One region of the uncultured Halovibrio sp. genome, then DNA from elsewhere that is predicted to be linked to it. Evidence: predicted binding sites of a transcription regulator. Region 1 holds the regulator's gene; each other region holds the start of a gene.

Evidence for each region. Region 1 encodes sigma-54, which starts transcription at its own class of promoters, with help from an activator protein. Its sites were predicted from a motif close to TGGCACNNNNNTTGCTNT; they were not measured.
Region 2: a site for sigma-54 is predicted at 11,431-11,448, ahead of QZ501_RS04240 (DUF642 domain-containing protein). Genes of this name have one in related genera too.
Region 3: a site for sigma-54 is predicted at 7,638-7,655, ahead of flgB (flagellar basal body rod protein FlgB). Genes of this name have one in related genera too.

The regions. Positions count from the first base shown of each region.
Region 1 covers NZ_CAJXMA010000111.1:437-7,238, forward strand. The annotation lists gene lptC (LPS export ABC transporter periplasmic protein LptC) at 1-285, shown strand, start outside; gene lptA (lipopolysaccharide transport periplasmic protein LptA) at 309-851, shown strand; gene lptB (LPS export ABC transporter ATP-binding protein) at 861-1,586, shown strand; gene QZ501_RS14270 (RNA polymerase factor sigma-54) at 1,739-3,304, shown strand; gene raiA (ribosome-associated translation inhibitor RaiA) at 3,371-3,679, shown strand; gene ptsN (PTS IIA-like nitrogen regulatory protein PtsN) at 3,695-4,174, shown strand; gene rapZ (RNase adapter RapZ) at 4,208-5,080, shown strand; gene QZ501_RS14290 (HPr family phosphocarrier protein) at 5,097-5,366, shown strand; gene yjgA (ribosome biogenesis factor YjgA) at 5,363-5,887, shown strand; gene QZ501_RS14300 (helix-hairpin-helix domain-containing protein) at 6,147-6,440, shown strand; partial or broken gene QZ501_RS14305 (carbon-nitrogen hydrolase family protein) at 6,437-6,802, opposite strand, start outside.
Region 2 covers NZ_CAJXMA010000011.1:36,203-48,877, forward strand. The annotation lists gene QZ501_RS04200 (malate:quinone oxidoreductase) at 1-278, shown strand, start outside; gene dbpA (ATP-dependent RNA helicase DbpA) at 255-1,628, opposite strand; gene QZ501_RS04210 (aldo/keto reductase) at 1,763-2,752, opposite strand; gene QZ501_RS04215 (c-type cytochrome) at 3,060-3,722, shown strand; gene QZ501_RS04220 (c-type cytochrome) at 3,740-4,732, shown strand; gene QZ501_RS04225 (hypothetical protein) at 4,775-6,187, shown strand; gene QZ501_RS04230 (efflux RND transporter permease subunit) at 6,230-9,352, opposite strand; gene QZ501_RS04235 (efflux RND transporter periplasmic adaptor subunit) at 9,349-10,464, opposite strand; gene QZ501_RS04240 (DUF642 domain-containing protein) at 10,757-11,389, opposite strand; gene mltF (membrane-bound lytic murein transglycosylase MltF) at 11,579-12,675, opposite strand, start outside.
Region 3 covers NZ_CAJXMA010000012.1:7,995-20,669, forward strand. The annotation lists gene flgJ (flagellar assembly peptidoglycan hydrolase FlgJ) at 1-551, opposite strand, end outside; gene QZ501_RS04310 (flagellar basal body P-ring protein FlgI) at 562-1,656, opposite strand; gene flgH (flagellar basal body L-ring protein FlgH) at 1,680-2,366, opposite strand; gene flgG (flagellar basal-body rod protein FlgG) at 2,392-3,177, opposite strand; gene flgF (flagellar basal-body rod protein FlgF) at 3,265-4,017, opposite strand; gene QZ501_RS04330 (flagellar hook protein FlgE) at 4,056-5,990, opposite strand; gene QZ501_RS04335 (flagellar hook assembly protein FlgD) at 6,016-6,708, opposite strand; gene flgC (flagellar basal body rod protein FlgC) at 6,730-7,188, opposite strand; gene flgB (flagellar basal body rod protein FlgB) at 7,192-7,596, opposite strand; gene QZ501_RS04350 (adenylate/guanylate cyclase domain-containing protein) at 7,822-9,228, shown strand; gene queF (NADPH-dependent 7-cyano-7-deazaguanine reductase QueF) at 9,232-10,050, opposite strand; gene QZ501_RS04360 (ABC transporter permease) at 10,060-10,833, opposite strand; gene QZ501_RS04365 (ABC transporter ATP-binding protein) at 10,830-11,774, opposite strand; gene QZ501_RS04370 (hypothetical protein) at 11,926-12,675, shown strand, end outside.

The sequences.
Region 1 (6,802 bases):
CCCTGGTTCGTGCGTTCACGTACCGGGCTTTACCGGCCAGATGTGGCCAAACTCATGCTTGAGAAGGATGTCCGGGCCCGCCACAGCAGCACCGAGCGCGGGGATGTGCTGATCCTCAGCGAACGGATGACGCTGGATAACAACGAACGGATTGTGCAGACTGATGCGCCGGTGACCCTGATCGACCGCAGCAGCGTGACCCATGCCGTCGGCATGACGGGGTGGATCGACGAACGCGCGGTCAGGCTCGAGAATGATGTCCGCAGCCGGTACTTCAACCGCTGACGCACAGGAGGCACAGCCTGCTCATGACCAACCCGGCACGCACCCGAAACGCCTGGCGGTTTCTGGCAGGGCTGCTTCTGAGCAGCCTGTCACTGCCCCTGTATGCGTTCAATCTGGATTCCGACAAGCCCATCCGGGTTGAATCCGACAATGCCCGCCTGGATGACCAGGAAGGAACCGCCACCTATACCGGCAGTGTCCGGGTTACCCAGGGCGAAGCCCTTCTGACGGCGGACAGAGTGGTTCTCTACAGGGGCGGGGCCCAGAGCCTCAACCGGATGGTAGCCACCGGCGACCCCGCCACCTACGAGCAACCGGAAACCGAACAGGGCCCGGCCGTCTACGCCGAGGGCCGGACCATCATCTACCGGGCCGACGAAGAACGCATCACCTTTGAGAACGAGGCCTTCATCCGGCAGCAGGGCGACACCTTCCGGGGCAACCGGATCGTGTACGACGTGGCCGAAAGGGTGGTCACCGCCTCCAGCTCCGAGGACGACGCGGATGACCGGGTTGAGATGACCATCCAGCCCGGCCGCGACAGCGGCAACGACAACAGCAACTGAGCGGACCCCATGGCGAGACTGGAAGCGCTGAACCTGGCCAAGAGTTACCGCCGCCACCCGGTGGTGATGGACGTTTCCCTCAGCATCCAGAGTGGTCAGATCGCCGGGCTGCTCGGGCCCAATGGCGCCGGCAAGACCACCTGTTTCTACATGATCGTGGGCCTGGTTCCCCATGACCGGGGCCGCATCCGCATCGATGACCGCGACATCACCCACCTGCCCATGCACGGCCGCGCCCGTGCCGGTATCGGCTATCTGCCACAGGAAGCCTCGGTCTTCCGGCGCCTGACCGTGGCGCAGAACCTGATGGCGATCCTGCAGACCCGCAGCGACCTCACAAAGGCCGAACGTGAGGAACGCATGGAGTCACTCCTGCGTGAGTTCCACATCAGCCACATCCGCAACAGCCTGGGCATGAGCCTTTCCGGCGGTGAGCGCCGCCGCGCCGAGATCGCCCGTGCGCTGGCGGTGGAGCCGGCCTTCATCCTGCTGGACGAACCCTTCGCCGGCGTGGACCCGATCTCGGTCAGCGACATCAAGCAGATCGTGCGCCAGGTGCGTGACCGGGGCATCGGTGTCCTGATCACCGACCACAACGTGCGCGAGACGCTCGACATCTGCGAAACCGCCTATATCGTCAGCGAAGGCCACATCATCGCCTCCGGCACCTCCGAGGACATCCTCGCCAACCAGCAGGTCAAGGAAGTCTATCTGGGCGACGAATTCCGTCTGTGACACGGTCCTCCCAAAACCGTTGTCGCCCTGCCCAATTGGCCTGTACACTCAATTCAAAAGACATTAAGCAAAATCCCTGCCGGCCTGCCACAGGGTCGGATTAAGGTTACGTAAATGCGGGACAATCGGTAACGGGAAAGCAGTCGATGGTCATGAAAGCGTCCCTGCAGCTGAAGATGGGCCAGCAGCTCACAATGACGCCCCAGCTTCAGCAGGCAATACGGTTACTCCAGCTCTCCACACTCGACCTGCAGCAGGAGATCCAGCAGCAGCTGGAATCCAATCCCATGCTTGAAACCGCCGAGGAAGCCGAAGCGGAAGCTGAAGCCGGGACTGACGACAGCGAAACCGCTGACACCAGTGAACACAGTGACAGCAGGGAAGATGGCCGCGAATCCGGTGAGTCAGAGGGATCGCAGGAAGACGAATCACGGGAAACCGCCGGCGCCGAGCCCGAGAGCTGGGAGAACGAGAACTGGCAGGACAACAGCGAAATCCCCGACAACCTGCCCGTGGACACCGCCTGGGACGACGTCTACCAGACCGCCCCCGCCTCGCCCGCCAGCTCACGCCCCGAGGATGAAGGCGGCGAATCGGATTTTGAGAGCCGCAACAGCCGTGGCGAGACTCTCCAGGATCACCTGCACTGGCAGCTCAACCTCACCCCCATGTCCGAGCGCGACCGCGCCATTGCCCACGCCCTGGTGGATGGCATCGACGACAGCGGCTATCTGACCCAGAGCCTTGAGGAGATCCATCAGGGGCTGAGCGCGCCGGACGACGAGGATCCACTGGAGATGGACGAGGTTGAAGCGGTCCTGCACCGGCTGCAGCACTTCGACCCGCCCGGGGTGGCCGCACGGGACCTGCGCGAGTGCCTGCTGATCCAGCTCAATCAGCTTCCCACGGACACCCCCTGGCTCAAGCAGGCACGGCTGGTGATCAGCCACTACATCCAGCTGCTCGGCAGCCGTGACTACCGCCAGCTGATGCGCCGCAGCCGGCTCAGCGAGGCGCAGCTCAAGGAGGTCCTGGGGCTGATCCAGAGCCTGCACCCCCGCCCCGGGGATGCCATCGGCGAGGAAGAAACCGAATACGTGGTCCCGGACGTGATCGTCACCCGCCAGGAAGGGCGCTGGAAGATCGAACTGAACCCGGAGATCGCGCCCCGGCTGCAGGTGAACAGCCTCTATGCGTCACTCATCCGCCAGTCCGACAGCAGCAGGGACAACACCTATCTGCGCGACCAGCTCCAGGAGGCCAAGTGGTTCATCAAGAGCCTTCAGAGCCGTAACGAAACCCTGTTGAAAGTCGCCTCCCAGATCGTCGATCATCAGCAGAGGTTCTTTGAAGAGGGCGAGGAAGCGATGAAGCCGCTGATCCTCTCCGAAATCGCCCAGGCGGTGGAAATGCACGAGTCCACCATATCCCGCGTCACCACCCAGAAGTACATGCACACCCCGCGTGGCATTTACGAACTGAAGTATTTCTTTTCCAGCCATGTGAGCACGGACGAAGGCGGCGAGTGCTCGTCCACAGCCATCCGTGCCATGATCCGCAAACTCATCAATGAGGAGGAAAGCCGAAAACCGCTGAGCGACAACCGTATAGCGACTATACTCAGTGATCAGGGCATCAATGTGGCACGCCGCACGGTGGCGAAATACCGCGAGGCGATGCACATTCCACCCTCGAACGAACGCAAACGTCTCGTCTAGAGGGTCTGACGCCTGTATGATGGCCACCTTCCGGTGGCCGGGCCGAACCGGAAACAGGAGCGGACTATGCAACTCAACATTTCAGGTCACCACATCGAGCTGACTGAAGCCCTCAAGGACTATGTCCGGAGCAAGATGGACAAACTTGAGCGACACACCGACCAGATCAGCAACACCCAGGTGACGCTGTCGGTGGTCAAACAGCGACAGACCGCCGAAGCCACGCTCCATGTAACCGGGGGCGAAATCAACGCCAAGGCCCAGCACGACGATATGTACGCGGCGATCGATCAGCTTGTGGACAAGCTTGACCGGCAAATTCTCAAACATAAGGAAAAGCAGGTGGAACGCATGCACGGTGCGGCCACCCGCTGATCCCAAGCGGTATCCATGGTCCATTCATCACTGTCCATTGAATCCATCCTTGCCCCGGAACTGGCCCTCTGCGGTGTTCCGGGGACCAGCAAGAAACGCATCCTCGAGACCATTGCCGAAAGGGTGGCCCTGCACTACCCGGAGCTTGAGGAGAACCAGATCTTCAACAATCTGGTGGCGCGGGAGCGCCTCGGCAGCACCGGCATCGGACAGGGCATCGCCATTCCGCACTGCCGGCTCGAGGACTGCAAGCGCGTGGTGGGCGCGCTGCTGACGCTGGATGAACCCATCAACTTCGATGCCATCGACAGTGAGCCGGTGGATCTGCTGTTCGTGCTCCTGGTGCCGCAGAATGCCACCAGTGAGCACCTTGAGCTGCTCAGCCAGCTGGCGGAGAAGTTCAATGACCGCGGCCTGTGCCGGCGCCTGCGCCAGTGCCAGGACTCGCAGGAACTCTATGACCTGATTGTCGCCAGCGAAAAGGCATCGCCGTAACGCCGACCCATCCAGCCAGCGGGAGATCGGGCTGTGAAACTGACCATCGTGAGCGGCCGCTCGGGCTCCGGCAAGAGCACAGCGCTCCATGTGCTGGAAGACCTCGGCTACTACTGCATCGACAACCTGCCCATCGGACTGCTGCAGCCGCTGACGCGCAAGGCGCTGGAATCGGACGAGCAGCAGAGCGACATCGCCGTCAGCATTGACGCCCGCAATCTCTCCGCGGACATTGCCGATTTCGAGAACCTCTACCGCCAGCTCCAGCACCCGGACCTGAGGGTGGAGGTCATCTATCTGGACGCGGCGGACAGCATGCTGCTGCAGCGCTTCCACGCGACCCGCCGCAAGCACCCCCTGAGCACACCGGGGCGCTCGCTGTCCGAGGCCATTCAGGACGAGAAAGCCCTGCTGGAACCCATCGCGCGGCTTGCGGACCTGCACATCGACACCACCGAACGCTCCATGTACGAGCTGCGCGACATGGTACGCGAGCGGATCGTGGGGCGGGACGAACAGCAGATGGCCCTTCTGATCCAGTCGTTCGGCTACAAGCACGGGGTGCCCATCGACTCGGATTTCGTCTTCGATGTGCGCTGCCTGCCCAATCCCTTCTGGGACGAATCCCTGCGCGGCTATACCGGGCTGGATGCCCCGATCCGTGAATACCTGACCGGCCAGCCTGGCACCACGACCCTGCTCGAGGATATCAAGGGGTTTCTGGACCGCTGGTTGCCGGAATTCCACACGGTGAACCGCTCCTACATGACAATCTCCATCGGCTGCACCGGCGGCCAGCACCGCTCGGTCTACATGGCCGAGGAGCTGGCGGCGCACCTGCGCCAGGCCTTCAGCACCGTCCAGGTCCGGCACACGGAACTGCCCCACGCGCAACCGACGCCCTGAACACAGCGGAAACCCAATGATCCGAGAATCCATCACCATCATCAACAAACTGGGCCTGCATGCCCGCGCCGCCGCCAAACTTGTAAGCTGCGCCGAACAGTTTGAAAGCAGTATCCAGCTGGGGCGTGACGGGCGGGAAGTGGACGGCAAGAGCATCATGTCGGTGATGATGCTGGCAGCCAGCTGTGGCACGGACATTGACCTGATCATCGAGGGCGCGGACGAGACCGACGCCCGGGACGCGCTGGTGGAACTGATCAACAACCGTTTTGACGAGGACGAATGAGCGACGCTGATACCCCAAGGCAACCGCAGGAAGAGCTGCCCAGCAAAAGCCAGGCGAAACGCGAGATGCATGAGCTGCGCGATCTGGCGGCGGCCCTGGCCGCCCTGCCCGAGGAGCGCATCCACCAGCTGCCCGCCTCCAGCGCCCTCATTGAAGGACTCCTGGAAGTCCGGCACCTGCCGGAAGGCGACCCGCGCCGTCGCCAGACCCTCTACCTGGGCCGCCAGATCCTCGAGGAGGACGAGCAGGCCCTGCGCCGGGCCGCGGCCGGACAGACCGCCGGCACCCCGGAGCACACCCGCCGCCTGCACATGGCTGAACGCTGGCGTGAGCGCCTGATCCATGAAGGCAAGCCGGCGCTGACCGAGTTCATGGACCGTTACCCACAGACCGATGTCCAGCACCTGCGCCAGCTGATCCGTAATGCGGCCAGGCAGTCGGACAGCGGGGACCGCAACAGCCCGCGCCGACGTCTCTACCGCTACCTGCGTGAGCGCATTGACGAGGGCGAGCAGCTGTAGGAAATCGCTTACACGGTGTATGGGCGATGTCCTATTTCCCCGGAAACGGATCTGACTAGAATAGGCAGTCGCAGGGACGCAATGCGGTGCAGGAGGCACCTGGTCAAAGGGACGGACAGCGCCCAGGGAGTCGGGCAGGGCCGGTGCAGTTCGGGTGGCAGGGAAGCCGCCCGTCTGGACCACCTCAATCACCCCGCACCGTCATCTCCGGGTCTGTTCTGTTCCCTCCCCAATCGCGAACAGACAGGAGCACATCACGATGAAAGGAATCGTTTCCGCAACCACCCGCCTGCTGGCGCTCACCCTGGTTCTGGCAGTCACGCCGGCCATGGCACAGGATGCCGCGGAAGAGACCGAAACGGTCAACGTCAATACCGCCAGCGCGGAAGTCCTCGCCGAGGCCCTCCATGGTGTTGGCCCGGCCAAGGCGGACGCCATTGTCTCATGGCGCAAGGAGCAGGGTGAATTCACCACCCCCGAGCACCTTGAGGAAGTGGACGGCATCGGCCCGGCCACCGTCAGTGACAACCGGGAGAAGATCCGCCTCGACTAGAGGCGCCGATGCTCCCATACCGGGATGGCGCTGCGGGTTCTGGCCAGCTGGTCGCGGTCCAGGACCGCACTGACCACACCCGGCCCATCCTCGGAGCGCTCGGCAACCACGCTGCCCCAGGGATCAATGATCATGGAGTGGCCCCAGGTCTGCCGGCGCTCATCATGCTGCCCGCCCTGATTGGGGGCACAGATCCAGACCTGATCCTCAATCGCCCGGGCCCGCAGAAGCGGCTCCCAGTGCGCCTCACCGGTCCGGTGGGTGAAGGCGGACGGCACCACCACCCATTCCGCACCTGCCTCCCTCAGCCGGCGGTAAAGCTCCGGAAAGCGCAGGTCATAGCAGATGCTGATGCCGAGCCG
Region 2 (12,675 bases), on a different contig from region 1:
CCGAAATCGTGGTGTCCGAGGATAAGACCTATGGAACGCTGCTGGGGGCCTCACCGGGTGCCTCGGTCTCGCCCGAGGTAATGCTGCGCTGCCTGGAACAGCTGCTGCCATCCATCTTCTCGACGGAAGAGGCGCAAAAGAAACGCAAGGAGATCTTCCCTGAAGACGACCTGGAAACGCTGATCCATAACGCCGAGCGATACCGGGCCATCCGGGATGAGGTCAACGGGCAGCTGGGGATTGTCCCGCGGGATTCAGATCGCCCTGACCCGGAATGAGCGACCTTTCAGTTTGCCGTCACGCAGTTTCTGCAGGGCGGGTTTGGCGGCGTCGCGCGCTACGGCCACATAGGCCCAGTTCTCGGCGATATCGATCTTACCGACCTGCTTACCGGCAATCCCCCTATCGCCGGTAAGGGCCCCGAGCACATCGCCGGGGCGGACCTTCTGCTTCCGGCCGCCATCAATCTGCAGCGTCACCATCGGCGCCTTGTAGGCGCGCTCCTCAAGCCGTTCAGACGGCGGCAGTGACTCGGGCTCAATGCTCAGGTCCAGTTCGGCCTCCAGCCGGACCACCTTATGGCTCTCTTTCTCGGTATACAGGGTGTAGGCGCTGCCCTGCTCCCCGGCGCGGCCCGTGCGGCCGATGCGGTGCGTGTGGGCGTCGCTGTCGCGGGCGATGTGGTAGTTGAACACCGCGTCCAGCGCGTCAATGTCCAGCCCCCGGGCCGCCACGTCCGTGGCCACCAGGATCGAGGCGCTCTGGTTCGCAAAGCGCACCAGGGTCTGGTCGCGCTCCTTCTGCTCCAGATCCCCGTGCAGGGCCAGTGCATCAAAGCCGTGCCGGCAGAGCTCATCCGCCAGATCCCGGGTATCGCGCTTGGTATTGCAGAAGACCACGGCAGAGGCCGGCCGGAGCTGCAGCAGGAGCAGGCGCAACGCGGTCATGCGTTGCTGCTCATCCGGCAGGCGGATGAAGTGCTGGCGGATACTGCTGTCGTCGTGGCTTTCCTCCACCTGGACGCGAACCGGGTTGTGCATGTGGCGTTCCGCAACGGCCTGGATCGCATCGGGGAAAGTGGCGCTGAACAGCAGGTTCTGGCGCTTGCCCGGAACACTCCCGAAAACCGCCTCAAGGGCGGACTCGAACCCCATGTCGAACATCCGGTCCGCTTCATCCAGCACCAGGGTTTCCAGTCGGCCCAGGTCGAGGGTGCGCTTGCGCAGATGATCCTCAATCCGCCCCGGCGTGCCCACGATGATGTGGGCGCCATGCTCCAGCGAGCCGATCTGCGGCCCAATGGGCGTGCCACCGCACAGGGTCAGCACCTTCACGTTGGCCGTCGCCCGGGCAAGCCGGCGGATCTCCCGCGCTACCTGGTCCGCCAGCTCCCGCGTGGGGCAAAGCACCAGGGCCTGAACCTGAAAGCGCTCGGCATTGAGCCGGCTCAACAGCCCCAGACCAAAGGCCGCGGTCTTGCCCGAACCGGTCCTGCCCTGCCCGATGACGTCCTGCCCGGCCAGGATGGGCGGCAGGCTCTGAGCCTGGATCGGCGTCATGGTCTCGTAGCCCAGCGACGACAGGCTCTCAAGCAGCGCCGGCTGCAGCCCCAGGGTGGAAAAAGACATCTGGCTCAACGTAGGAGGTTCCTTGGCTCATGGGATGGTGGCGCAGGATAAAGCAGATATCAGGGGCGGGACAGGTTTTCCTGCTCCACCAGTGCCATACCAATGGCCAGCCCGCGGCCAAAGAAGACCCCCCATTACCGACTCGGAGGCGCCATGAATTCGGGCCCAACGGGATCATCAATGCAACGGGCCAGGATCTCATCGATGGCAGTCATCGCTTCCTTATCCAGCGACCAGCCGTCGATCTCACCGACCGGATCCAGCTGCTCCGGTCTCCTGGCACCCCAGAGCGCCGTCGTCACACCGGGCTGATCCACCAGCCAGCGAAGCGCCAGCGCGAGGACGTTCTTCTGGTACCGCTCCCGGGCGAACCGGTCCAGTTCCGCCACGGCGTTCAGGTACTGGCGATAGCGTTCACCCTGGAACTTGGGATCGTTCTTACGCAGATCGTCACCGGTGAACTGGGTATCCTCGCGCATCTTGCCCGTCAGCAGGCCTCGGCACAGGGCGCCGTAGGTGATGGTCGCAATGCCGTTTTCCCGGCAATAGGGAAGGGTCTCCTGCTCGATGTCCCGCTCAAACAGGTTATAGGGGGGCTGCAGGCTGTGCAGGGGCACGGTTTTCTGCAACTCGTCCATCTGCGCCGGCGTGAAGTTGCTGACACCGATGGCGCGGATCTTCCCCGCCTGGTAGAGCTTTTCCAGCGCCCGGGCGGTCTCCTCCATGGGCGTCTCCGGATCCGGCCAATGGACCTGGTAAATGTCGATCCTGTCCGTCTGCAGACGCCTGAGGGAATCGTCTACTTCCTGTTCAATGCGCGACGCACTCGCGTCCCGCCAGACCTTATCGTGATCATCGTTCCAGTTCAGGGCGACTTTCGTGGCCAGCGCCACCTGATCCCGACGACCGTCGGCCAGCGCCTTGCCCACAATCTCCTCGGAGCGGCCGAAACCGTAAACCGGCGCCGTATCGACCAGACCGATCCCCTTGTCGATGGCCCTGTGAATGGTATCGATGGACTGGGCTTCGTCCGTACCACCCCACATCCAGCCACCAATGGCCCAGGTGCCGAGCCCGACGGGGGTCACCTGAATGTCTGTGTTGCCGAATGCCCGCTTTTCCATGCTTCCTCCCGTTGGCTGGAACATCATCTGGAGAAATGGCATCACTGTGAATGCCCTGCACCAGAGATATGCGTGGGAGCGAGGGCGAATTCAACCCCGTGCCCCACCACACCCCGGACCTGCACCAGAGTAAAGGTGACCTGCAAGCGGTCCAGCTCCCTGGATCCAGTTCAGTACCCCCAGGGACGTGGGGAGATGCCTGCTCTGCTCTGATTTGACAGTCCGCGCATTAGAATCTATTAATATTCTAATAGAAGGCCGGTCAGTCAGGCACCGGGAAAGCCGAACCCCATCCAGGAGCGAGCGCATGCAACGTCGCCATCGACTCGGGCCCCTGCCAGCGCTGTTACTCATCGCACTGGCGCCGGCAACAGCCGCAGCCAACGATCTCGGCGAGAAACTGGCGAAGGAGGGCAATGACAACGGCGCGGCTGCCTGCGTCACCTGCCACGGAGCCGATGGGGGCGGCAACGGCGCGGCCGGCTGGCCACGCATGGCCGGCATGAATGCCGACTACCTCGCCAAGCAGCTCGACGACATGGCCAGTGGTGAGCGCGACAACGCCACCATGAAGCCCATTGCCAGCGGCCTCTCCGCCGAGGAACGCCGGGCGGTGGCCGAATACTACGCCGAGATGGAAGTGCCGGCAGAGGCGCCGGGCACGGATGCCGCCAAGTCCGTTCTGGAACGCGGCCAGGCTATTGCCCAGCAGGGCCTGTGGCGCAAGGGGGTTCCCTCCTGCGTCGCCTGTCATGGCCCCGGTGGTGACGGCGTGGGTGCCGATTTTCCCGCCATTTCCGGGCAGCACGCGAGCTACATCGAGAACCAGTTTACCGCGTGGCAGGACGGCAACCGCCAGAACGACCCCAATGACCTCATGGCCTCAGTGGCCAAGCGCCTGACCGAGGAAGAGATCAAGGCTGTGGCCGCCTGGTTCGCCTCGCAGCCCGCCCGTCCGTCCGCCGAATAGCCATCGTGGAGGCCATCGTGAACAAGACCCATCAGGATACCATCGGGCTCGCCCGCCACACCGCGCTGTTCCTGGCGGCCGCCCTTCTCATCCCCGCTTCGGCGCTCGCCCAGGACGATGAGACCCTCACCAAGCAGGTGGAGCTGGAAGAGGCGCCCGAGGCCAAGGGCGAGAGCTACTTCGACTACCCCGGCATGGACGAGCTGCCCGAGGGTGAGTTCGGCGAAGCCGTACGCAGCGGCATGGAGGCCTTCGTCAACACGCTGCAGCACCCGGAGGCCAAACGCCACGTAGGCAACGGCCAGAACTGCGCCAACTGCCACCTGGGTGGCGGCATGGCCGCCAACTCCTCGCCCATGTGGGGCGCCTGGGGGATCTACCCCAAATACCGTGGCAAGAACGACCACGTGAATACCATGGATGAGCGCATCCGCGGCTGCTTCACCTACTCGATGAACGCTGGAGCCTCCGAGGCCGGCGGCCCGCCGAAGCCGGACAGTCAGCTCCTGAAAGACATGCAGTCATTCATGTTCTGGTCCGCCAGGGGCGCGCCCATCGGCGAGAACCTGCCCGGGCGTGGCTACCGCAGTGTCGAGAAACCGGAGGACGGCTACTCCATCTCCCGCGGGAAGTCCATCTACGAGGCCCAATGCGCCGTCTGCCACTCCGGGGACGGCAGCGGCAAGTTCACCGCCGACGGCAAGCAGATCTTCCCGCCTCTGTGGGGCGAGAAGGCCTATAACTGGGGCGCCGGCATGCACCGCATCAACACCGCAGCCGGTTTCATCAAGTACAACATGCCCCTGGGCAAGGCCAACCCCGTGAAAAAGCACGCCGCCCTCTCCGACCAGGAGGCGTGGGACGTGTCCGCCTATATGAACAGCCATGAGCGGCCCCAGGATCCCCGCTGGGAGGGCGACAAGGCCAGCACTGCAGAGAAGTGGCATGACCACGCCTGCCTCTACAACCAGGAGGTTCGCGGCCACACCCTTGGGGAGGGCACGCAGTAACGACCCGGACATGTGATCGCGAACAGCCACAAGGAATCCATCATGAACGGCACCCACGTGCGCATCGCGCTCGCGACGGCGCTGGCCCTGGTCACCGCGCCAGCCGGCGCCGCCAACTGGCTGGTACTCAACAGCGCCGAGGCGCCCGAGGGCGCCCCGACCATGTCGGTCTTCGGCTTCATCCAGCCGACCTACCGCGACATCGACGACAGCGACAAGGCACCCAACGGTCAGCGCCCCATCTTCAACACTCTCTCCCCGGACCGCTCCAGCAGCTCCGGCTTCAACCTCTCCCAGGCTCGGGTTGGCGTGCGCGGAGCGTTGAACAATACTGACGAGGACATCCACTACTTCTTCCTCACCGAGTGGGGCAACAACGGCATCACCCGCCTGGCCGACCCCGACGGCGGCAGCCCCAGCCCCCAGCTCACCGATGCCTCCATGACCTTCCGCCATTTCGCTGGCGGCGGCAGCGACGACATCTGGGAGCCCGGTGTCAGCCTGCGTATCGGCCAGTTCCAGTGGCCGCTGGTGGACGAGGGGCTGCGCGCAATTCCCGCCTACGACTACATCAGCTTCTCGGAGGTGAGCCGGCAGCAGGTGCTGGAGCGGTACGTTCGGGCCAACAAGGGGCCGAGCGATGAAGATCCCGGATTATCAGGCTTCGACGGCTCCATCAGCTCCTACCGCGATATCGGCGCCATGGCCTTCGACGAGTTCCGGATCTCCGAGCACTGGGAGGGCACCTGGGCCGCCGGGCTGGGCAATGGCAACGGCATCAACCGCAGCGACAACGACGACAACCGCGACCTCTACATGCGCGCCCAGGCTGCCTACGTCTTCGACGGCGTCCACCGCGGCAACCCGCGCCGGGAGGACATCAAGTTCTTCGCCTGGGGCCAGCAGGGGGAGCGGGTCTTCGATGCCGGCGGGGACGGCACCATCGACGAAGGCGACGAGTTCGAACGCAACCGCTACGGCCTGGGCTTCCACTACTACCGCCAGCCCTGGCGCTTCTCCGGGGAGTACGTCTTCGGCAACGGCATGGTCTACAACGGCACCAATCCGCCCTTCGCGAACCCGGGTGAGGACCTCGGCGACGTCACTCCGCGGATGGCCCCCGGCGAGGACAACGAGTTCGACGGCTGGTACCTGGACGCCGCCTGGTTCGTAAAGCCCAACAAGCTGGCGCTGCAGGCGCGCTACGACGTCCTGAACCGGCTCAACGACTTCGATGCGGATGAATTCGCCAACCAGGGACATCCGGAGCGGCGGTTCTCCACGTTGACCCTGGGGCTGCAGTACTGGAACCACCCCATCAAAAGCCAGTGGACCCTCTCCTACCGCATCCGCGACCTGGAGGCGCCCCACAATGCCGCGGCCGACGCGGTCGGCAGAACCATGGGCAACGAGATCCTTCTGCAGTACTTCCACCTGTTCAACACCGGCGGTTGAACGGAGATGGTGAACCGCACAATTTAATCAACGAGCATGAGCTCAGCCCCAGGCGCGTTGCCGCAGTTTGACCCGCGCCATCAGAGCACAGGGCGTAATAATCAGCGTCAGGATCGTCGCAAAGGCCAGCCCGAACACAATGGCCGTGGCCAGACTCAGCCACCATTCGGTAATGGGCGCCCCAAAGGCCACTTCGCGGTTAAACAGGTCAATATTCACGCGCAGCATCATGGGCATCAGGCCCAGAATCGTGGTGACGGTGGTCAGCACCACCGGGCGCAGTCGCAGCAGGCCGGTGCGCAGTATGACTTCCCGTGGGTCGGCGACGCGCTTCTGGAGCCGGTCGTGGGTATCAATCAGCACGATGTTGTCGTTCACCACAACCCCGGCAAGCGCAATGATGCCCATACCGGTTACGACAATGGAGAAGGCCTGATTCGTCAGCAGCAGCCCGAGGAAGGCCCCGATGGTTGAGACCACCACGGCGGAAAGCACCAGGGCGGCGCTGAAGAAGCTGTTGAACTGGGTCACCAGAATCACGGCCATCAGGAAAAGCGCGACGAAAAGGGCACGAACAAGAAACGCTTCAGCAGCACGCTGCTCCTCATCCTCCCCCTTGAACTCATAGCTGACACCGTCCGGGAGCGGATCCGTGGCAAGCCAGTCGCGCAGCTCGCGGACCTTATCGTCGGCGAGCACGCCGGGGGCGGTATTCGCGCGCACCGACATGGCACGAACGGCGTCCACCCGTCGCAGGTTATCCACCTTGGGTTCGGCCCGGCGCTCGATGAAGTTGCTGATGGGCACCGCTCCGCCAGCCGTGGTAACCCGGAGCTGATCCAGCTGGTCCAGGGTCCGCCAACGTTCGGGGTAGCGCACCACAATGTCGATCTCTTCATCCGTGTCGTCGGGCCGATAGCTGCCGATGCGCAATCCATTGGTGACCAGCTGGGCAGCGTTGCCAATGGTGGTGACATCAAGCCCGAACTTGGCCGCCTGGGCACGATCCACCTGCAGCTCCCACTCGATCCCGGGCAACGGGCGGTCATCCTCGATGTCCGTCAGTCCCTTCAGGGACCTGAAACGCTGGCTCACGATTCCAACCGCCTCTGGCAGGAGGCCCGGATTGTTCGCGCTCAACAGTAACTGAACCGGTTTCCCGACGGGCGGGCCGGCCTCCAGCTTACGCACTTCGACCTGAACCCCGGCCAGCTGATCCGTGCGTTCGCGAATCGCCTGCAGGATCTCATTGGCGGGCGGGCGCTTGTCCCAGTCATCAAATTCGATGGAAACACGTCCAATTACATCTTCAGCCACGTCGCCCATGAAACTGAAGCCACTGTCGCCGGCGGTGCGTGCGTAGACACTCTCGAAAGCCTCATCGAAAGCGAGCACTTCGGCCTCCACTTCGCGAACCAAAGCGTCCTTCTGCTCAACGGAGAGGTTACCCCTGGCATGGACCATCAGGGTCGCGAAATCCGGCTCCACCTTGGGGAAGAATTCGACGCCCTTACCGAAAGCACCGTAGAGCAACCAGGCAGCAAGCAGGCCCACGAGGGTAAGCCCCAGCACGCGCCCCGGATGATCCAATGCTTTGTCCAGCACCCTGAGGTAATGCCGAGCCGGGCCGGTAATCTGACTCAGGTCGCCGTTTTCAGCCGCCTGCAGGTTGCGCCGTTGCCATGCTGCTTCAGCACCGGCCCTGCCCATATGGGCTCCAAGGGTGGGCACAAAGATCAGCGCCATCAGCAGGGAAGCTGTCAGCGTCGTTATGAGGGTGATGGGGAAGTAGCGCATGAACTCACCCACAAGCCCGGGCCAGAACAGCATCGGCACGAAGGCGGCCAGCGTGGTCAGGGTGGCTGACACAATGGGGCTGCTCATGCGCCGCACCGCCAGGACATAGGCACGGTAGCGGCTTTCACCGGCTGCCATGTGGCGTTCGGCGTACTCCACCACCATGATGGCACCGTCCACCAGAACCCCGATGGCCAGGATCAGCGCGAACAGCACCACCATGTTCACGGTATAACCGAGCAGATGGAGCACCAGAATGCTGGCCAGGAAGGACCCCGGAATGGAAATGCCCACCAGCAGCCCGGAGCGCAGCCCCAGTACGCCGACAACCACAACCATCACCAGCACCACGGCGCTGACAACGTGGTTCTCCAGGTCCGTGAGCATCGTCTCGATGAACTCGGACTGATCCTGGCTGTAGGAGACCACCAGATTCGAAGGCCAGTCGGCTTTCAGGGCATCAACTCTGGCGCGCACCGCCGCCACTGTATCGATCACGTTCTCACCGGTGCGCTTGGTGACCTCAAGCGTCACCGCCGGCAAGCCGTCCACGCGGGCATGCCCATCGGCGTCCTTGAAGGTCCGCTTGACCGAAGCAATGTCGCGAAATCGCACGACGGCATCGCCGTCGACCTTCACCGGCATGTTGAGCACGTCCTCAGCGGTCTCGAACAGCCCCGGCACCTTGATCGCGAAGCGCCCTTCCCCGGTATCCAGATTCCCCGTGGCCACGAGCCGATTGGAGCGACTCAGGTACTGGATGATCTCGCCGACCTGTAAGCCGTAGCTTTCCACTTTCAGTGGATCGACAATGACCTCCACCACCTCCTCGCGCTCACCGGCGATGGTCACATCCAGCACGCTGGTGATGGACTCGATTTCATCCCGGGTGGTGCGGGCTAGCTGCTGAAGCGTTCGTTCCGGCAGATCGCCAGCGAGTGTGACCAGCAACACCGGGAAGATACTGGTGTTGATCTCCTCGACCACCGGGTCGTCGGCATTGGCAGGGAGTTCCGGCTCGGCTTTGTCGACAGCATCCTTAACGTCCTGGAGCACCGCATCAGCATTAAAACCGGCGTCGAATTCCAGCACGATCTGACCACCGCCTTCGGTGGCGGTCGCCTGCATTTCCTTCAGCCCATCAATGCCACGCAGCTCCACCTCCATGGGCCGGATCAGCAGGCGCTCGGCATCCTCGGGTGATACCCCCTCCAGGCCCAGATGAACGAAGATGAAGGGAATGTCCACATCCGGCTCCGCCTCCTTGGCGATATCGGTGTAGGCCCAGGTCCCTGCAATCAACAAGAGCGCCAGTGCGGATAATACGGCCCGGTGGCGGGTGAACAGCCATTCAATCCAGCCGCTCATCCCGATGCTCCTGGCGCAGCCAAGCTTTCATAGGGCACGGTTTCAACCTTCTGACCGGCACTGACGAATTCCTGCCCCACGACGATGAGCTGGACCGTCTCGGGGAGTCCGGTGAGCCACACGCCCTCGGGCGTGTCACGCACAACCTCCACCGGGTAAAAGACGACCTCGCTGTTGTCGCTCACCCCCTTAACGCCGAGTGTGCCGTCATCCGCCAGAGTCAATATTGACGAAGGCAGACGGTGGGCGACCACGGTTCCCGCAGAGAGGGTGACTTCGGCGGTAAGCCCTTCAATGATGTCCCCCTCGGGGTTGTCGATAACCACTTCAACCGGGAAGGTCCGGGTTTTTGGACTGGCGACACGCCCGACAAAGGCCACCTCGCCCTCGTGCTCGGAGCCATTGATCAGTGTCACGGTGGCAGGGCTTCCGGGCTCGATGCGATTCAGATAGCGTTCCGACAGAGAGCCTTTCACACGGATCGGGTTCAGATCCACAAGGGTGGTCACGGGTGCGCCGCGGTTCAGGAAATCGCCCACCTCAACGTCCCGGGTTTCCACAACACCTTCAATGGGCGCTTTCAGGCGCGTGCGCCTGGCTTCCTCCAGCGCCATCCTGAGCTGAGCCCGCGCCGACTCCAGCGCTGCTTTTGCCCGGGCCAGCTCGTTCTCTGCAATCGAGTCCTTCTGTCGCAACGACTGCGCGCCGCGATACTCGATCTCACGCTGCTCCACCAGGGAGCGCGCCTCGAGCAAGCGAGCTTCGCGATCTTCCATGGCCAGCTCAACCAGCATATCGCCTTCGTTCACCCGATCGCCGCGCTCGAAATGGAGTTTCTGAACAACGCCGTCGGTTTCCGCTTTCACAGCCACCGATCGGTCGGCCAGCGTTCGACCACTGATGATGATCTGGTCCCGAATGGTCTGGTTGGTGGACTCCAGGACACGCACGGACATGTGGTTATCGGCCTTGTCCGACACCGACGGCTCAATCTGGGATGTCGAATCCCGGAGCGTGCCCGAGAGCATCCAGAGAATCACGCCCAGCAGAATCAATGCAGCGGTGAGCGCTGAACGATGTTCCTGCAGGGTTGCTCTTGACCATTGTTTCATCGCGTTACTCGGGAAGGGGGCTCAAGTAGCCAGAATAATCGATGGCCCCGCATTCACAAACGATTCCAGTCAGCGAATCCCCCGCCGCATTCAGTAGGGTTTTCCCATAAAGGGCACGTCTGTGTGGCAGATTGGCTCAAGCAAAAGGATGACCCCTGAATGAGGCTGCAGGGAGACGGTTCGTGGGAGGTGAACGGGCCGTTCATAATGACCGGCCCGTGATGAAACCAAATGGCGTCAGCGTGATGGGCGCGCTCTCAGGGATGTCGCCGCGCCCGCTAAAGGGGGCAACTTATCGACGACGCGCTGAGATACCAAGGCCCGCCAGACCGAGTCCGAGCAGCGCGAGGGTGCCGGGCTCAGGCACCGAGGCTGTCACGGATACGTCATCCAGAAAGTTGCCGAGTGTTCCGTCCGGGGCGACACTGGCGAACTTCAGGCGTGAGCTGACAGAGGTCGCCTTAAACGATCCTTCATAGATCGACCAACCTGACGTGGTATGGTCATCCATTGTTTCGCTCAGGTTGTTGATGATCATGTCAGTAACCGCGACGCTGAAAACTTCGAGGCTGTTTACGCGAGCACGGTATGCAAACGAGAGGTCATACCATTGCCCGGTGACAGTACTGAAGTCCTGGTAGATACCGAAATCTGAACCAAGGTCGGGGTGAGCATTCAGTTCGGCGAACTGATCGCCCTCTTTGGCCTCAAAACTGACCATGCCGCTATCCCAGATTTCGATGCTGTTGCCTTCCCAATCCGGCACATCAACAGTGTCCGCGCCTTCAAAATATTCCCAGGTGCCCGGTGCGATATTGGGATTCTCGAAACTGCCATTACCAATCAGGTTGGCGTTTGTGGTACCGGCGGCGAGCAAAAGCGCACCGAAGAAAAGACCTTTGCGGGTGAATGCTGTAGCTTTCATGGACTGCTTCCTCTGCATGAAATTGAATGTCTCTTCCTCTGAAAGCAATTCTGAGGCCATAAAAAATAAATGCAGGGAACATAGAGGGTTAGTCCATGATCTGGCAGGTGCTGCCGGTGTTTTCCAACAATGATGTAAAAAAAGTCGACATCAGCCAGTCCCGGACACATGGGCGGGATGCATGCCCTGTTATTCGGGATCCGGCGGCTCGACTGACAACACCTCAATCTCATTTTCCAGGATATGCTGATACTCGCGAATCCTCTGGACATAACGCACCGGCTCGTAACCTCGCGCATAACCGTATTTGAGATTCTGGTAAATGAACTTCTTCGAAAGCAGGGGTAATACCTGCTTGACGTCGCCCCAGCGGTGCGGATTGAGGTCCTGTTCCCGCGCCAGCCGCTGGGCATCATGCAGGTGGCCACGCCCGACGTTATAGGCCGCCAGTGCCAGCCAGGTGCGGTCCGGTTCTTCTACCTTATCCGAGAAGCGCTCATTCTTAAGCTTCGCCAGGTATTTGGCACCCCCGAAGATACTTTGTTTGGGATCCAGCCGGTTATCCACGCCCACTTCTTTTGCCGTGTTCAGCGTCAGCATCATGATCCCCCGGACCCCGGTCGGGCTGCGGGCACGTGCACGCCAGTGCGACTCCTGGTACCCCTGGGCGGAAAGCAGAATATAAGGAAGATCGTATTGTTCAGCGGCCGTCTCGAAATAGCTTCGGTATTTCGGGTAGCGCTCGTCGACCCTGCGGATCAAACGGCGCGTGTCCACGTAATCAAAAACCTCAAAGTAGCCGTAATAATGCTCTTTCACGACCTCCAAACGCCCGCTCTTCCTGAACGATTCCAGCCAGGACGCAACGGCGCTCTCAAGGTCCTTGCGCGGCTGCGCCATCATCCAGCCCAGTGACTCTGAACGGTTGAGGTTGAACGGCGCGATCAGCTCCGGGAAGTAACGCCGGTTGTGATCGACAATATTGGAGTCCGCAATGGTGCAGTCGATCTCGCGCTGCCAGACGTCGTAGAGGAGCTGCTCAGTCGAGCGGTTATCCACGGTTTGCCACTCAAGCTCAGGATGGCTCTCTTTAAGCGCTTCCAGTCGCTCCACATAGCTGCTATCCGCGATCACAGTAAGTTCCAGCCCCACCAGCTCCTCAACAGACTCGGGCTGGACGTTATCGCGACGGCACACAACCTGCTGGGTCACATCCTGGTAGGGCGGCCCGAAACGAAAGCGTTCCTGGCGTTTGGGGGTGATCGTCAGTCCAGCCGCAGCCAGAT
Region 3 (12,675 bases), on a different contig from region 1:
ACATCACGGGCGATGGGGCTGAGCTCCTGAACGAAGTGCTCCGGCCCTTTAAACTGTTCCGGCAGCTCGTTGCCGCTGCCCGCAGCAGAGCCCGAGCTGGCATTCCCCTCTTCCGGCATCATCTGGCGGACTTCGTCCACACGCTCTGCCAGCTGCGGATCCGGAGCCGGCATCTGACGGCTGTAATCAGTGATGCTCGTCCTTGCATCCGGGCGGCCTGCGCCCTGCTGTCCTCCGCCCAGCTGGCGCACCAACTGATCGGCGATGCCGATGCTGCGCTCCTGGGTCAGGCTCAGGGTCAGCTGCTTGTCGAACATGTCCTGGTACTGCTCGGTCTCCTGGCTGTTCAGGTAGTTACCCTCGCTGAACACCTCGTTAGCCGAACGCATGGACTTCATCATCTGCTGCAGGAACAGCGCCTCGAACTGCTTGGCAACCTTTTCGAGCGCCTTGTCCCGATCGGTATCGGCCAGACGCTTGAGATCGCTCATGGCACTCATGTCGGTATAGATGTGCGCGTCGCTGGTGCCGCCTGCAGATGACTGGATCATAGCTTCAACCTCAGATGACGATCAGTTCCGCGCGCAGGGCGCCGGACTGTTTGAGAGCCTCGAGCACCGCCATGATGTCGCCCGGGGCCGCGCCCACCTGGTTCACGGACTGCACGATCTCGTTCAGCGTAACCGCCGGCCCGAACTTGAACATGCGGGCCTCCTCCTGCTCGATGGCCACATCCGTCTGCGGAACAACGACCGGGTCGCCCTCGCCGAAAAGGCCCGGAGCCACCGCTTCCGGGTTCTCGGTAATAGTCACGCTGAGATTGCCGTGCGTGACCGCTGCCGGGCTCACCTTGACGTTCTGACCCACCACGATGGTGCCGGTGCGTGAGTTGATCACCACCTTGGCGGCTTCCTCCGCCGGCGAGACCTCAATGTTCTCCACGATGGAGAGGAAGCTGACGCGCTGTGAGGCATCCCGGGGCGCCCGCACCCGCACGGACGAGGCATTCTTCGCATACGCCGTCTCCGCGCCGAGCTTGTTGTTGATCGCCTCAACCACCCGGCGCGCCGTGGTGAAATCCGGATTACGCAGGTTCAGGGTGATGGTGTCCCCTTCCGAAAAGGCGGTAGGTACGCGGCGTTCAACGGTCGCGCCCTGGGGAATACGCCCGACACTGGGAATGTTCACGGAAATCGAAGAGCCGTCCTGACCCTCGGCGCCGAAGCCCCCGACCACGAGACTTCCCTGGGCCATGGCATAGGTCTTTCCGTCCGCCCCCTGCAGCGGTGTCATCAGAAGCGTGCCGCCGCGCAGGCTGTCCGCATCGCCAACCGAGGAGACGGTGACGTCAATTTCCTGGCCGGGGCTGGCAAAGGGCTGCAGATCCGCCGTGACCATGACGGCCGCGACGTTGTCCGCACCGGGGTCAACGCCCGGCGGAATAGTGATGCCGAACTGATCCATCATGTTGCGCAGGCTCTGGTTCGTGAACGGCGCTCCATCCCCGCTGCCATCAAGTCCCACCACCAGGCCGTAACCGACCAGCTGGTTGTCGCGCACGCCCTTGACCGAGGTCAGGTCCTTGAGCCGGTCCGCCTGGACCGGTGTGGCGACCATCACTGCCAGCATCAATACCGCGGCAATCCGGTTCCACATGGCAAACCCTCCTGTACGAAACCTCAAAGCGGCCACCATTCACTGTTGAAGAAGCGGGTCAGCCAGCCCATGCGGTTGGCCTGATCAAAGTCGCCGGTCCCGCCATAGGAAATCCGCGCGTCCGCGATCCGGCGGGAACTCACCCGGTTATCCGAACCGATGTCCTGCTGGCGGATCAGACCGGACACCCGCACGTATTCCTTGCCCTGGGTCAGCTCCAGCCATTTCTCACCGCGCACCCGCAACACACCATTGGGCATGACCTCCACCACGGTGACCGTGATGCTGCCAGTGATCTGGTTGCTCTGATCTGCCTCGGCCTCGCCGTCGAACTGCCGGTCCTGCCCCACATCGGTCCCGATATCCAAACCGGTCTGACCCAGCACCGATGGCGCTTCAAGGCCTGTTTCACTGTCCTTCGCGATGCTCGTGTTGGATGTCTTGGAGGCCGATGTGCTTTCCTGTAGCTGCACCGTCACAACATCCCCGACATTCAGCGCCTTGCTGTCGCTGAACAGGTTATGCCTGCGGGAGTTCTGGTAAATGGAGCCGTTGACCGGCTGATCCGCCATCATGGCCTCTGGCTCCACCGGCGCGAACGCGGGATCACCTGGCTTGGCCCGCTCACGGGTCATCGCCTGGCAGCCCGCCAGCGTCACCATCAGGATCAGCAACGCGGCCCTTTTGAGCAGTATGGACGGCTTGGTCATAACGGTTCTCCCCCTACCCGACGCGTTACAGGTTCTGGGTAATGAACTGGAGCATCTGATCCGAGGAGGAGACGACCTTGGAGTTCATCTCGTAGGCCCGCTGGGTGGTGATCATGTTCACCATTTCCTCGACCACCTCCACATTGGAGCCCTCCAGCATGCCCTGCTCGATGGTGCCGATGCCGTCAATGCCGGCCTCCCCGATCAACGGGTCCCCGCTGGCCGCGGTCTCCTGATAGAGGTTGCTGCCTATGGCCTGAAGCCCCTGGGGGTTCACGAAATCCGCCAGCTCGATCTGGCCCAGCTGCTGCGGTTCCGGCTCGTTGGCAATCTTGGCGCTGACAGTGCCGTCACGTCCGATGGTCACGGAAGTGGCATCTTCGGGAACGTTGATGTTGGGTTCCAGCGGGTTGCCGTTGGGCGTGACAATATCGCCCTCGGAATTGAGCTGGAATTCACCATTGCGGGTGTAGGCGATCTCACCATCCGGCTTGAGCACCTGGAAGAAGCCATCGCCGTCAATGGCCAGGTCCAGGGACTGGTCCGTGACCTTCATGTCCCCCTGGGTATGCTCCTTGCTGGTGGCCGCAACGCGTACACCAGTACCCAGCTGCAGCCCGGAAGGCAATTCCGTATTCTGGGAAGACAGGCCGCCGGGCTGGCGCTCCGTCTGGTACATCAGATCCTGGAAATTGGCCCGGTCACGCTTGAATCCGGTGGTATTGACGTTCGCCAGGTTGTTGGAGATGGTGCTCAGCTGCTTGTCCTGAGCGGCGAGGCCGGTCTTGCTGACCCAAAGTGCTGGATGCATTGTTCTGTCCTCCGATCGCGTGGGTGAGGCGCCCTTCCGGGCGGGCGGCATCGGGTTGCCGCTTTTCCGTCACCCATGACGTTTCCATCAGAGGTCTTGCAACAAGCGTGCCACGCTCTGGCTGTTCTCGTCGGCGGTCTGCATGGCCTTGACCTGCATCTCGTACTGGCGGGAAAGCTGCAGGTTCTGGATCATGGATTCCACGGCGGAGACGTTGGAGCCCTCCAGAAACCCGCTGACCACCTGGACATCGCCGTCCGGCTGCAGGGGGCCCTGCTGGTCGGCATCCGGTTTAAGACGGAAAAGACCGTCATCCCCCTTCTGGATCTGGTCCTCCCCCGGGTCCACCAGCTTGAGCCGGTCCACTTCCACCAGCTGGTCACTGGGCGCCCCGGCCGGAACGACTGAAAGCGTGCCATCCGAGCCGATCTCGATCTTATCCGCCGGCGGCACGGCAACCGGGCCTCCGTTACCCATGACCGGCAGCCCTTCGCCGTTACGCAGAATGCCATTGGCATCAACCTGAAGGCTTCCGGCACGGGTATAGGCCTCATCACCGGGTTCCGGCTCCACCGCCAGCCAACCGTCACCCTTGATGGCGATATCCAGGGAGCGACCGGTCTGCTTCATGGGGCCATGGCTCAGGTCCGCCCCGGGGTTCTCCGTCATGGCATAGGCCCGGGACGGATGATGCTCGCCGTATACCGGCATGCTGCGGGCATTGGCGAAGTCCTGCTTGAACCCGGTAGTGTCCGCGTTCGCCAGGTTGTTGGCGTTGACCTGCTGCGCGTACATGTTCTGCTTGGCGCCGGTCATCGAAATGTAGAGCGAGCGGTCCATGGAACCCTCCTGTGCTCATTCAGCCTCAACCTGTGGGATTACCGCAGGTTGATGATGGTCTGGGTGATCTGGTCCGAGGTCTCAATGGTCTTGGAGTTGGCCTGGAAGTTCCGCTGGGCGGTAATCAGACCCACGAGCTGCTCGGAGAGATCGACGTTGGATTCCTCAACGGAGCTGGACTGGATTGCGCCCAGGGGACCGGTATTGGGGCGGCTGATCACCGCATCGCCGGAGTCGATGGTTTCAACCCAGGCGGTATCCCCAACCGGAGCAAGCCCTTCGTTGTTCCGGAAATTGGCCAGAGCGATCTGGCCCAGCGCCTCGGACTCGCCATTGCTGAAACGCGCCTGGATCACGCCTTCTTCGCTCACATCCAGGCCCGTCAGCCGGCCGGTCGCGAAGCCATTCTGCTGGAGGTCATTGACGGCGAATCCGGAGCCGACCTGGGTAGTGTTGCTGTAATCGATGACGAAGTTGGAGCTGTTCGAATCCGGGTCTAACGGAAGAGTATCTTCGGTCGTATCCGGTCTTTCAGCACCGTTATAGTTGCCGTCCTCATCCTTGGGCACCCAGTTATTGATCAGAACATCTTCCGATTCCGCAGTATCCAGGCTGCCATTTTCCTCAAAGACCAGTTCGAATCCGTCTTCTCCGTCAGGGCCATTCCCGTCTTTACCTACTCGCTCACCGTCAATCTCGACATAGCTTTTCCAGGCATTGTTTGCCGGATCCTCCTTCACGAAGTACTGGGTCATTTCATGAGGGTTGCCCAGGCTGTCGTAAATCGTTGTGGAGGTTGAATGATTATAGGTATTCGAATCATCACGGTTGAATGCATTCTGGGGGTCATCGGTTCCTGTCTCACTACCGCTCAGAACTTCAGTGCCGCCATTTTCGGTAAGATCATACCCCTCGCGCACGGTAAAGGTGAGATTGCCGAGTACCGAGTAGGAAGCATTATTACCGCTTTCGAGCGTTTGCGGGCCGGTGTTGTCGTCATCAGAATCGACTTCAAGCTGTGAACCGTTGCTGCCAGTTAGCCCAAATTCAAGATTGCGTCCTTCGTTGTCGTTGACCTTAAGGTTGCCGCCATTAATAGAAGCGTTCAGTGCGACTGAGCCATCCGCATTGATTGCGTCGGCCACGTTCTGAAGAGTGTCCCCCGCACCAATGGGGTAACCGAAGCTCTCTCCGTCAGAAAGAGTAATCTCAAACTGATCCCCATCCTGCAGGCCGACGCCCGTCTCAGAAACCGTAGCCGCAGAGCCTGCCGTTGCGTCGACTCCATCCACATTGGCGAAGCGCGCAGCAATACTGGCCCCGGATTCACCAGCGTTCGTCGGAATTGGCGTTGTACCCCCATCCGGGTCGGTAACCGTGAACTCGGTCGCATCAAAGCCGGCCGCCCCGTTGCGTAACGCGTCAATGCCGTCACCTGCAGCCTCGTAGACTGTCTGATCCACTCTAAGAACCGACTCCCTAGAATCCAGGTTCAGATTCGCCGCAACATTGGTGGTGGACTTGGGCGCCAGGTTCTCAGTGTTCACCTCAAGATCGCCACGAACATCACCAACCTGCCCGCTTTCATTGGCCTGGAACCCCTGAACCCGGGCCCCCTGGTTATTGGTGACAAAACCCTCCTCATCCACACCGAACTGGCCGGCCCGCGAGAACTGGCGTTCGCCATTGGCGCCCTCCAGAACGAAGAACCCCTCCCCATCAATGGCCATGTCCAGGCCATTACTGGTGGCGGTGATGTTGCCCTGCTGGAAAAGCTGCCGGGTGTTCTGAACGCTGACCCCGTCACCCGCGGACGTATCGCCCAGGTTCTGAAGGCCGGAGCTGTAGAGGTCACCAAACTCCGTCCGCGAGCGCTTGAAGCCCGTGGTGCTGGCGTTGGCGATGTTGTTGCCTTTCACGTCCAGATCCGTCTGGGCCGCATTGAGTCCGCTGAGTGCGATATTGAACGCCATGGTAAACCTCGCCCACTACTTGTTATCAGTTGATCTGTTTGACCTGGTCCAGCGGCACTGAGCCGCGCCCTGCCAAGTTCAGCGTCACGCCCCCGTTCTCCAGGTTGACGCTGTCCACGTTCGCATTGAGCCGGGTAGCCAGCTCCTGGGTCTCGCCGTCGTACTGGGCTTCCGCCTGGACCCGGTAATCGCCCGGCTCCATCAGATCGCCGTCGCCATTCTCACCGTCCCAGCTGAAATCCACTGTGCCGCTGCCCTGCTGGCCCATGTCCATCTGGCGAACCAGTTCCCCGGAAGGGTTGTACACGTTGACCCGCAGATTCGAGGTAGCCGAAGGCACTTCCACCGCTCCTTTCACCTCGCCCTCAGGGCCAAGGTTGGCGATGTTGCCCTCCACCTGAACCTGCTGCCCTACCATGGCGGAGGCCTGCAGCGCCTGGGTCGAGCGGAACTGACCCATGGCATCCTCAACCGAGGTATTCAGGCTCTGCATCTCCTCCAGGGAGGAGAACTGGGCCAGCTGGGCCACAAAATCCTCGTTCTTCTGCGGGTCCAGTGGGTTCTGGTTCTGCATCTGGGCCATCATGAGATCCATGAACTCATTGCGGCCCATATCCGAGGCCTTGTTGCCGCCCTCGCTCTTGCCGCCCTGATTCTGGTTCCGGTACTCCTTGAGGATGTCCGAAGCCGAATTGGTTGAGCTGTTAACGCCGTCCATCGTCGCTACCCCCGTTCCCGCTTACTGGCCCTGACCCAGCGTCATGACGCGCTGCATCATGCTCTTGGCCGTGTTCATCACCTCAACGTTGGTCTGGAAGGAGCGCGACGCCGACATCATGTCCGCCATCTCCTCCACCACGTTGACGTTCGGGTAATACACATAGCCGTTGTCATCCGCCTTGGGATGATCCGGCTGATAACGCTGCTCCAGCTCAACATCGCTTTCCACGATGGCATCCACCTGAACCCCGGCGGATTCCAGTTCGTTGCGCGAAAAACCCGCGTCCTGCACGCCGCCGCCCTGGCCCATCATGTCCGCCTGGATGGCGGAAAAAACGGGCTTGCGCGCACGGTAAACGTCATCCGTACTGGAACTGGCCGTCTCGGCGTTCGCCAGGTTGCTGGAGGTTGTGTTCAGCCGGATCGACTGGGCCGACATGGCAGAGCCGGCAATATCAAAGACCTGATTGAGTGACATGGTTTACTGCCCCGCGAGTGCGTCTTTGAGTCCCTTAATACTGCTGTTCAGGAACTGGAAACTGGACTGGAACTCCATGGAGTTGCGCATGTACTTGGACATCTCCGTCTGGGTATCCACGGTATTACCATCGATCGACGGCTGGATCGGGTTGCGGTACATCAGCTCCGGATTGCCGCCACCGCCACCCTCGCCGGTCATATGCCCGGAGTCCGAGGCCGTCATCGCCAGGCCTTCCTGCTGGCCCTGGGCCTGCTGAAGGGCCGCCTGGAAGTCGATGTCACGCGCCTTGTAGCCGGGCGTATCGGCATTGGCGAGGTTGTTGGCGAGCACTTCGGAGCGCTGGGAGCGCAACCGCAGAGCGTCATCGTGAATGCCGAATGCGTTGTCAAAGCTGATCGTGGTCATGACTGGCCCCTTTTTGCCGGGTAATCGGGCTTTGTCGGTATTAAGCAATAGCGGTGCCAAAGTGCTACACTCCTTTGTATTCAGGCATTAACGCCGCAACGGCAACAATACGGGTGCCATAGCGGCAAACCTGTGCCAGTGCCGGAAACCGCTGTCTTCGGGGTCAATTGTGAGCCCAGGAGTTTGCTGGTAACGTTCCCTCAACATGGATGCGATCGTTGGACAATGATGAACGTACCCCTCATGCCTTCGAGCCTGACGGCCATGGACCCCAAGCAGAAACCGAACGCCATCCCGCCCATGCCGGATTACCATGCGCGGGTGCTCGGCTACATGGCCGGTGCTGCCATTCTCGGCACAGGGGTGTTTCTCGATCACTTCCATGACTACCTGATCTGGTTCGTGCCGCTGGCTCTGATCTGGCCGCACGTTCTCTACTTCCTGTCCCGGGCGATATTCCCCAGGCGCACGCCACAGATCCGCGAGCGCATACTGCTGCTCGACGGCTTCCTGATCGGCTCCCTGACGGTCTATATCGAGTTCAGCGTCATCCCCTCGCTGATGCTGCTGCTGATGATCAGCTTCAGCGGCATCATTGTCGGGGGGCTGAGAGCCTGGGCGCTGAACGTTGCCGCACTGGCGGTTGGGGTGACTACGTCACTGCCGATTGCCGGCGTCAGCTTCGAGCCCTGGGCTCCGCCCACCCTCACCGTGGTGAGCGGCGTGGTGACCACGCTCTATGTATGCGTCATGGCCTTCTACACCTATCTCCAGGCGCGCGCGCTGGTGGCGGCCAAGTCCCAGATCCAGTACCAGCGTGAACAGTCCATCGCCCTATCCCACAAGCTGGCCAAATACCTCTCGCCACAGGTGTGGCAGTCCATCTTCACCGGTGAACGCGACGTGCGGCTGGAAACCCAGCGCAAGAAGCTGGCCGTCTTCTTCTCCGACATCCAGGGTTTCACCGAGCTTTCCGAGGAGATGGAACCGGAAGGGCTGACGGAGCTGCTCAACACCTACTTCACCGAGATGTCCCAGATCGCGCTGAAGTACGGCGGCACCATCGACAAGTTCGTGGGTGACAGCATCATGATCTTCTTCGGCGACCCCACCAGCCAGGGCGCGAAGAAGGACACACAGGCCTGTGTCTCGATGGCCATCGAGATGCGCAAGCACATGACGGTGCTGCGCCAGAAATGGAAGAGCCAGGGCATCCGCACGCCCCTGGAGATACGGATGGGCATAAGCACCGGGTTCTGCACCGTCGGCAACTTCGGCGCGGACAACCGTATGGATTACACCATCATCGGCAAGGAAGTGAACCTGGCAAGCCGTCTGGAGGAACTGGCGGATCCGGGCGAGATCCTGGTTTCCTACGAGACCTTCTCACTGATCAAGGACAGCATCCTGTGCCGGGACAAGGGCGAAATCACCGTAAAAGGGTTCGCACGGCCGGTACCCATCTACCAGGTGATCGACTTCCGCCAGGACGTGGGCGACCAGCGCAGCTTCCTGGAGCATGAGGGGGACGGCTTCGCGATGTATCTGGATTCCGAGAAAGTCGACGAGCGTGAACGCGAACACATCATACAGGCGCTGGACCGGGCGGCCCGACGCCTGCGTGACGAATAGCGCCTACTGGCGCAGCAACCTTGATGCTGGCGCATCGCCCTGGTGGGTCGAGCGCCAGGGGTTGATGTCGAGCCCGCCACGGCGTGTATAGAACGCCCCCACACTCAGCCGCTCCGGCGTCAGGGCATCCCTCAGATCCGTGAAAATCCGCTCCACACAGGCCTCGTGGAAGTCCCGTGCCTCACGGTAGCTGATGACATAGCCCAGCAGCGCCTCCGGCCGCATGCGGGCCCCCGTATAGTGGACCACAAGCGTGGCCCAGTCCGGCTGGCCCGTCACCGGGCAGAGGCTGCGCAGCAGGTGCGAACACAGGCTCTCGGTGACCACGTCGCCGTCCAGCGAACGCAGTGAGGCCAGAGGGCCATCGGCGGGCATGATCACACCTTCCACGTCATCAATCAGGTGTGCCCCTTCCGGCCGTGCCACCAGTCCGGCATCCGCGTCCACATCCCCCAGCACCACGGACACTGCAGCGCCCGCGGCCTCGGACAGATCCCGCTCGATGGTGGTGCGCACCGACTCCACGCCTTCGAACACTGTGCTGTTGAAGGCATTGAGATACAGCTTGAGCGACTTTGATTCGATCAGATTGGGCGAATCCGCGGGCACCCGGAACTCGGCGGTGGCCACCCGGGGCACCCCGTCCGGGCGCAGCCAGCTCAATTCCCAGGCCTGCCAGCGGTCCTCGCCCTGCCAGGGCCAGCCGTCAGCCAGCCCCAGGGAGTCCCGTGCCTGTGCCCGGGCCACAGGATACAGGAGCGCCGGATCATAGTGCTCAGGGTAGGCGCTGGTCCGGCCCAGTGGTGCATCATCCAGTTCCATGTCGCCTCCTCAGCTGCGGATGCCCTTGCCCCGGTCAAGCAGGCGCAGGCTCACCGTGAACAGCACCACTGCAAACACCACCAGCATGGCGATCGCCCACACCGGCCCCACATCCGAGGCGCCCAGGACACCATAGCGGAAGGCGTTCACCATATAGAGAATGGGATTGGCCATGGAGAGCCCCTGCCAGAACGGATCCAGCAGGTTGATGGAATAGAACACGCCCCCGAGGTAGGTCAGTGGCGTCAGCACAAAGGTCGGCACAATCGAGATGTCATCGAACTTGGTGGCGAACATCGCGTTGATGAATCCGCCCAGAGAGAACACCAGTGAGGTGAGCAGCGCCGTGGTAACCACCAGGACCGGGCTGTAGAACTCCAGGGTGGTGAACGCCAGCGACACCAGCATGACCACGAAACCCACGATCAGTCCGCGCGCCATGCCACCCGCAAGGTAGCCGGTCAGGATCACCCAGTTGGGCGTGGGCGAGACCAGCAGTTCCTCAATGCTGCGCTGGAACTTCATGCTGAAGAACGAGGACACCACATTGGCGTAGGAGCTGGTGATCACCGACATCATGATCAGCCCCGGCACAATGAACTCCATGTAGTCATAGCCTTCCATGGGCCCGATGCGGCTTCCGATCAGGTTGCCGAAGATCACGAAGTACAGAGTCATGGTCACCGCCGGCGGCAACAGGGTCTGCGGCCAGATGCGGGTGAAGCGCCGCACCTCGCGCACGACAATGGTCATGAAGGCGATCCAGATCTGGTACGGCGTCATGCGCTCTCCTCCTCTTCGGATGCCGGCAGCGAGCGGCCCACCAGGCTCATGAACAGCTCCTCCAGCCGGTTGGAACGGTTGCGCATGCTGGTCACCTCCCAGCCCTGTTCACCGAGCTGGCGGAAGACGTCGTTCAGTCCGTCCTCCTTTTCAACCTCGACGACCAGTGCCCCCTCATCATTGCGGAAGCAGTGGTAGCCCTCCAGCTGCGGCAGGGTTCCGGGATCGTTGCGGATATCGAGAATAAAATGCTCCATGCTCAGCTGCTGCAGCAGTGCCTGCTTGGAGGTGTGCTGAAGAATGCGGCCACCGTCGATGATCGCGATGTTGCGGCACAACGCTTCCGCCTCCTCCAGATAGTGAGTGGTCAGGATGATCGTGACCCCCTCGCGGTTGATGCGCTCAAGAAAGCCCCACATGGAACGCCGCAGCTCAATGTCCACGCCCGCCGTGGGTTCGTCCAGGATCAGCACCCGGGGCTCATGCACCAGAGCCCGGGCGATGAGCAGCCGGCGCTTCATGCCTCCCGACAGCATACGCGCCGGTGAATTGCGCTTATCCCACAGGCCCAGCTCACGCAGGTAACGCTCGGCATTGAGCGCCGCCCGGGCCGGCGCCATACCGTAATAACCGGCCTGGGTGCGCACGATGTCGCCCACTTTCTCGAACTGATTGAAGTTGAACTCCTGGGGCACAAAGCCGAGCCATGTCTTGAGGCGGGCGGGATCGGTATCCAGATCGGCATCGAAAACCCGCACCTGCCCGGCCGTCTTGCGCACCAGTGAGGCAAGCACGCCGAGCGTGGTGGATTTACCGGCCCCGTTCGGCCCCAGCAGGGCAAAGAAATCACCAGCTTCGACCTGCATATCAATCCCCTTCAGCGCCTCAAGGCCACCGGGAAAGGTCTTGCGCAATCCGCGAATATCCAGTGCGTATTCCATAGAGATCTCTTATCGAATCAACGTCGCTGATTATGGGGATCACGTGCCCTGATGCAAGGGCATTGCCCAATCTGCGACCTGTGTCAGATCAGAATCGGCTGCAGCTTCCTACAATGCCAAAACGCAACAGTTCAGGGCCTATGGACGAGCAATGACCACCCAGACCCCGCGAAACGCAGTACGGATGGTAACCGCTTTCCTCACCACGGGGTGCCTGCTGGCACTTGCCGGCTGCGGCGGCAGTGATGGCGACGGGGACGGCGACCTGCGCACGGGCACCCTTTTCACTGAGGGCGTCGAAAACATCCATTATGAAACGCGCAGCCAGTCCGGGACCACCGGTGAGAACGGTGAATTCCGTTACCACCCCGGCGAAACACTGACCTTCCGGCTGGGTAACCTCGTTCTCGCCGAAAACGTCCCTGCTGCCCCCTTCCTCACGCCCATCGATTTCACGGCGGAGGCCCGCAGGCAGCTGCACAGGGGCAAAACCGATGACGAAGAGCTGCAAACCCACCGCGGGATCGAAGAGGATCTGGCCGAGAATAACGCGATCGCCATCAACATCACCCGTTTGCTGAGCGCCCTGGCTGAACAGGACAGTCCGGCCTCATCGGAGGAAACGCTTGAAATCACGCAGCGGACCATCGATCAACTGAACAGCTACCTGGCCGATGACAGCAATCCCCGCATTGATTTCAGTGTCTCCACGGAGTCGTTCTCAAGACCCGACAACATCTCGGAGGACAGCCGGGAGGATGACACGGGTGACCTGATCGACCCGTCACCGGCCAACCGCCTGCTGGACAGTATCTGCTTCGCTCCCGAGGGCGATGAGCTCTGTGAAGCCCCGCCCACTGAATCCGAGATCGAGAATGCGACCGGTGACCGCGTGGAAGAA